2 regions of the Frankia sp. Cppng1_Ct_nod genome follow, and region 2 is predicted to be linked to the other one. Evidence: predicted binding sites of a transcription regulator. Region 2 holds the regulator's gene; the other holds the start of a gene.
The links. Region 2 encodes LexA, which represses DNA repair genes until DNA is damaged. Its sites were predicted from a motif close to CGAACNNNNGTTCG; they were not measured.

Region 1: the regulator LexA is predicted to act here: its motif matches at 1,516-1,529, upstream of ruvC (crossover junction endodeoxyribonuclease RuvC).

The regions. Positions count from the first base shown of each region.
Region 1 is NZ_CAKKTK010000033.1:21,390-24,468, forward strand. Features, by position in the region: gene ruvB (Holliday junction branch migration DNA helicase RuvB) at 1-193, opposite strand, end outside; gene ruvA (Holliday junction branch migration protein RuvA) at 202-855, opposite strand; gene ruvC (crossover junction endodeoxyribonuclease RuvC) at 852-1,415, opposite strand; gene NBW77_RS11685 (YebC/PmpR family DNA-binding transcriptional regulator) at 2,295-3,050, opposite strand; gene pdxT (pyridoxal 5'-phosphate synthase glutaminase subunit PdxT) at 3,061-3,079, opposite strand, start outside.
Region 2 is NZ_CAKKTK010000020.1:16,030-19,108, forward strand. Features, by position in the region: gene nrdR (transcriptional regulator NrdR) at 1-338, opposite strand, end outside; gene NBW77_RS08405 (LysM peptidoglycan-binding domain-containing protein) at 457-762, opposite strand; gene lexA (transcriptional repressor LexA) at 1,025-1,798, shown strand; gene miaA (tRNA (adenosine(37)-N6)-dimethylallyltransferase MiaA) at 1,821-2,735, shown strand; gene NBW77_RS08420 (EAL domain-containing protein) at 2,786-3,079, shown strand, end outside.

The sequences.
Region 1 (3,079 bases), on a different contig from region 2:
GCCCGGGCGGCCCGGAGAGCAGGACATGATCAGGTGGGCGACCGCGGGCCCGCGCACCCTCAAGCATGATCGTAAGCTGCTCGCGCACCTTCTGCTGGCCGATGAACTCCGCCAGCGTCCCCGGCCGCAGACCGGCCTCGAACGCCTGTTCCTCCGGCCCCGCCACCGGTGAGATCAGACCGTCGACATCCATCGGCCGTCCTACCGGGGCCGCAGTGCGGCCAGCGCCCGGCGCAGCAACACACCCACCGCGTCCGCACCCTGCTGATCACTGTCGCCGTCCCGCACCGCCACCACGGCATCCTCCGCCTCACGCGCGGTGTAGCCGAGACCGAGCAGCGCGAGGCGGACCTGCTCGGCCGCGGAAGGGGCACCCGCGGCGGGCGTCGGCGCAGCGGAACCGTCGGCATCCGCACCGGTGTGGTCCGGGCCACCCGCCGCCGGCAGCGACGCGGACGGCCCGATCCGGTCCTTCAGGTCGAGGACGATGCGCTGCGCGCCCTTGCGGCCAATACCGGGGACCTTCGTGAGAGCCGCCAGATCCTCGCTCGCGACCGCGCGGCGCACACCGTCCGGGCTGTGGACGCCGAGCACGGCCTGGGCAAGTCTGGGGCCTACGCCGGACGCACTCTGCAGCGTCTCGAAGACGTCGCGCTCGTCAGCGTCGGCGAAACCGTAGAGGGTCAATTCGGTCTCGCGGACGACCAGGGTGGTGACCAGGCACGCGTGCTGCCCGACCCGCAGCCGGGCCAGGGTCGCCGGGGTGCACTGCACCAGCAACCCGACCCCGCCGACCTCGACGACGGCGGCGTCGGGTGACAGTGCCGCGACCGTTCCCGACACGGATGCGATCATCGGCGCGCACCCTCCCCGGTCCCGGTTGGGGAACCGGAACCGGTACCGGCGGGGCCGCGCCGGGCGGCCGCCTGCATCCTGGCCAGCGCCGGCCCCCGCCACAGATGACACAGGGCGAGGGCCAGAGCGTCCGCTGCGTCGGCCGGTCGTGGCGGTTCGGAAAGTCCCAGCAGCCGACTCACCATGAACGTGACCTGGGTTTTGTCCGCCCGACCGCTGCCGCTGACCGCGGCCTTCACCTCACTGGGCGTGTACAGCGCCACCGGCAGGCCCCGGCGGGCGGCGGTGACGATCGCCACCGCTCCGGCCTGCGCGGTACCCATGACCGTCCGCACGTTCGCCTGACTGAACACCCTCTCGACCGCGACCGCGTCCGGGTTGTGCCGGTCGATCCACTCAACCAGGCCACGCTCCAGAGCCCACAGCCGCGCGGCGATGTCGTCGGCTGCCGGGGTGCGCAGCACACCGACCTCGACCAGGGATGTCTCCTGGCCGGGCCCGCCGTCGACCACCCCGAGCCCGCAGCGCGTAAGCCCCGGATCGACCCCCAGCACCAGCACCAGCGCCCTCCCACCGACCAGCCGTCCGAAACAGTGCGTCCGAAACAGTGCGTCCGAAACAGTGCGACCACCGACTCGTCCGCCACGATTGTGACACGACTGAACGTCTGTTCGATCCTAACGACACACCCGGGTACATGCGCGCCCTGCCTCGGCGAAAGCCACCCGAGCCCGCCCTGCCGGTACAAGTACCGGTACCGGTCGGCATACCGTGAGACAGCCACCGGGCGCGGGCGGCCCTGGTCCGCGATCTCCAGTACCCCGAGCCACCGCTCCACCCAGTGGGACCTCCAGTCGCCGGGGGTGGCCGATGCCGCGGCGCTGGTAGAGCACATCGCGGACCAATTCGATCTTTCATGACAGGCGTACCTGAGCTGCGGGGGGTATCCACGAGCGGTCAGCGAGCAGGACCGTTCGGGTGTCGTCAGTGAAGCGTTCCTGACCGACCTTGAGCAGTGGCTGCACCGTGATGTCGACCGCAACGCCCCCGAAGAGTCGATTCCCCAGCTACTCGGCGGGCTCCACTCCCGGACCGGGGCACCCCTGAACCGCAGCCGGACGTCAACCGATCTGGGCTACCACTCACGCCAGTCGTTCGATCTGCGACTGGTCAAACTGGTCCGCGCCTTCGGCGCGGTCTGGTGCCACCAGGTGACGAAGGAAGGATGCCGCGTGCCCGGTGCCCTCGCCAAGCTGTACCTGTCTGATCCGATCATGGCCTGGTTGGGCCCGAGGCCCGCACGATCGAGAACACGTTCGGACGGGGCGTCGTGGCCACAAAGAACATCACCGACACAACTCAGGCGAGCTGGGCGATACCCGCACCACTGGTCGCGCTCCTGCTGAGCTGACCCGGTACCGCCCACGCACCGACACACCTCAGGCCGACACCAGCTCCATGATCTCATCGGAGATGTCCGCGTTGAACCAGACGTTCTGGACGTCGTCGAGATCCTCGACCGCCTCGACGAGCTTGAGGACCTTGCGCGCCGACTCCTCGTCCAACGGGACGCTGACGCTCGGGAGCCACGACAGGTCCGCCGACGAGACCGCAAGGCCCGCGTCGGCAGCGGCGACACGCACCGCGTTGAGGTCCGTGGCCTCCGAGACGACCTCGAAGGAGTCACCCAGGTCGTTGACCTCCTCCACGCCCGCATCGAGCACCGCGGCCAGCACGTCGTCCTCGCTGAGCCCGGGCGTCTTCGCTACGAGAACCACGCCCTTGCGGTTGAACAGGTATGAGACCGACCCGGGATCCGCCACGGTGCCACCGTTGCGGGTGATCGCGACCCGGACGTCGGACGCGGCCCTGTTACGGTTGTCGGTCAGACACTCGACCAGGACGGCCACACCGCTCGGCCCGTACGCCTCGTAGGTGATCTCCTCATAGCTGGCGCCGCCGGCGAGTTCCCCCGAACCCCGTTTCACAGCCCGGTCGATGTTGTCGTTGGGCACCGACTGCGACTTGGCCTTGGCGATCGCGTCCGCGAGCGTCGGATTCCCGGCCGGGTCCCCGCCGCCGGTCTTCGCGGCCACCTCGACCGTCTTGACCAGCTTCGCGAACAGCTTCCCTCGCCGCGCGTCGATGACCGCCTTCTTGTGCTTGGTGGTCGCCCACTTGGAGTGACCGCTCATGCCTTGCCCCTCACCTGTCCCGGCCCATG
Region 2 (3,079 bases):
GTCCCCGACGCGCGCAGCGTGTCCTCGACCAGCTGGGCGAGCACGGCCAGTGCATCCGCCTCGACGGGACGGCCCTGGCACGCCCGCCGAACCCCCGCGACCACCTTCGAACGACTGAACGGTTCGGTCACACCGCTACGTTTGATCACCCGCAGCGATGCCTCTTCGATCGTCGTAAAGCGACGGTTACAGGACGGGCATGACCGACGGCGACGGATCGCGGCGCCTTCCTCGGCTTCGCGACTGTCCACGACCCTGCTGTCAGGGTGTCGGCAGAACGGACACCGCACCGACGATCCCCCCAAGGTCCCGGAGCCTCCGGCCGCGCGAAAAAACATGATCGCGCACCCGTTGGCCACTAGGTATTGATGACTTACATTCCCGTAACTACAAGATGTTGTGGTCGAGCCTAGGGCGAGACACAGCAAACAGGCAAACCAACGGCGTGTCGCGCCGTCACGGCAGGCGCAGCGCCTGACCGGGCACAAGATCGGTCGAGTCGAGCTGGTTCATACCGGCCAGGCGGGCGACAACCACCCGCGTGTCGTTGTCCGGAGCCACCGCACGGGCGATCCCCCACAAGGTCTCCCCGGGGCGCACCACGTGCACTCGAGTAGAGCCGTCACCCACCCGCGACGTGGCCGACGACCTCACCCGCGCAAGAGACAGGACCAGGCTGAAAACCACCATAACCAGAACAACCAGGACGATTCGACCCCGCCTGGTCAGCCTCAGCGGAGGTGCGGCCGATCTCTCCACCACACCCACCTCCTCTACTTCCACTACCGCGAACAGCACCTATAATGAACATAAGTTCGATCGAACGTCTGGTCGAGTATGCACTTCCGAATCCGACGGAATCGTCGTAACACGCTCGAACAGACGTTTGAGATATTCGGCCGCGGCGGTTACGGTCGTACCGATCAGATGCAGGTCGTGGCCACCAGCTCTGGTTCATGGTGAAACCATCAGGTATGCCGGGAGCGGAGTCTCCCACGACCGAAAACGAAGGAGAGCGGCAGGCATGACCACCGACCAGAACCGCGCCCGACGCGGCAGGCCCCCCCGCGGCTCAGTGCGCGACCTGCCGGACGGGCCGGCGGACGCCTCGGGCCTGACCCCTCGGCAGCGCAAGGTGCTGGAAGTGATCCGCAATTCCGTCGAACGCCGTGGTTACCCGCCGAGCGTGCGCGAGATCGGCGAGGCCGTCGGGCTGACCAGCACCAGCAGCGTGGCGCACCAGCTCAAGACTCTGGAGGAGAAGGGCTTCCTGCGTCGGGACCCGAACCGCCCACGAGCCATGGAGGTGCTGTCCGCGGATGCGCCGGTACGGCCTGCGGCACGCGAGGTTCTGCCCGCCGGTCCGTCTCCCGCGCCGTCAGCGGGCGCCAGCGAGTCCCCGACACCGGCGGGCAACCATGCCCAGACGGCATACATACCCCTGCTCGGCCGCATCGCCGCGGGCGGCCCGATCCTCGCCGAGCAGGCCGTCGAGGACGTCTTCCCGCTTCCCCGTGAGATCGTCGGCGAGGGCACCCTGTTCCTGCTGCGGGTTGCCGGCGACTCTATGATCAATGCTGCGATCTGTGACGGGGACTGGGTGGTTGTCCGCCAGCAGCCGGTCGCGGACAACGGCGAGATCGTCGCCGCGATGATCGATGGCGAGGCGACGGTCAAGACGCTACGCCGCCGCGACGGCCACATCTGGCTCCAGCCGCAGAACCCGGCCTATGCTGAAATTCCGGGTGACGAGGCGTCGATCCTCGGCCGGATCGTCGCGGTCCTGCGCCGGGTCTGACGGCCCGCGGGGAGCTGCACAAGTGGATGTCGTTACCAACCGGCGGAATGCCGGTCGGGTCGTGGCCGTTGTCGGGCCGACCGCGGCCGGCAAGAGCGACCTCGCGATCGGCCTGGCAGCCGCGCTGGGCGGCGAGGTCGTGAATGCCGATTCCATGCAGCTCTACCGCGGAATGGACATCGGTACGGCCAAGGTGCCGCCAGGAGAGCGCAGCGGCATCCCGCACCACCTGCTCGACGTCTGGGACGTCACCCGTACCGCCGACGTGGCGTCCTACCAGGCGCATGCACGAACGGTGGTCGACGGGCTCCTCGCCGCCGGCCGTACCCCGGTTCTCGTGGGTGGCTCCGGGCTCTACGTCCGGGCGGTCCTCGACGATCTCCACTTCCCCGGCACCGACCCGGCGGTGCGGGCCCGGCTGGAACAGGAACTGGCCGAGCGGGGCTCCGCGGCGTTGCATGCCGATCTCGCCGGCCGGGCGCCCCAGGCGGCTGCCGCCATCCTGCCCAGCAACGGCCGTCGGATTGTGCGCGCGTTGGAGGTGGTGGAGCTCACGGGCGGTTTCAACGCATCCCTTCCCGACCATCGCGCGGTATATGACGTGATCCAGATCGGCATCGACCATCCGCACCTCGACTCCCGGATCTCCGACCGCGTGGCGGTGATGTGGGCCGTGGGCATGGTCGAGGAGGTCCGCACACTCGCCGGTATCGGCCTGCGGGAGGGTCGTACCGCATCGCGCGCACTGGGCTACGCTCAGGTCCTCGCCTGGCTGGACGGTGAACTGGAGTCGGCCGAGTCCGCCCGACTTGCCACGATTGCCGCGACGCGCCGATTCGCTCGTAGACAAAGGTCGTGGTTTCGCCGTGATCCCCGCATAATCTGGCTGGACCGTCCCGACGTCGAACAGGTGGCGGGCATGGTCAGCTCGCCCTGACGTGCGATGGGCCAGGTGCGGCCCGTTCATCCCGGCGTCTGGAGACACCTGTGACCGCGCTCGAGCTGAACCTCGTCCCGGCCCTGTGCGCCGCGTTCGACGACGGGTCGTTACAGCTGCACTACCAACCCGAGGTCGATCTGCGCAACGGATCGGTTCCGGGGATGGAGGCGTTCCTGCGGTGGCAGCATCCCGAGCGGGGACTGCTGTGCCCGTCGCAGTTCATGCCGGTCGCCGCAGCCGCCGGCCTCGCCGAGCAGGTCGGCAACTGGGTTCTACGGACCGCCGTGGCGGAAGCCCGGACATGGCACGAGATGGCTTCCGGAACCATGATCCGCCCGCCC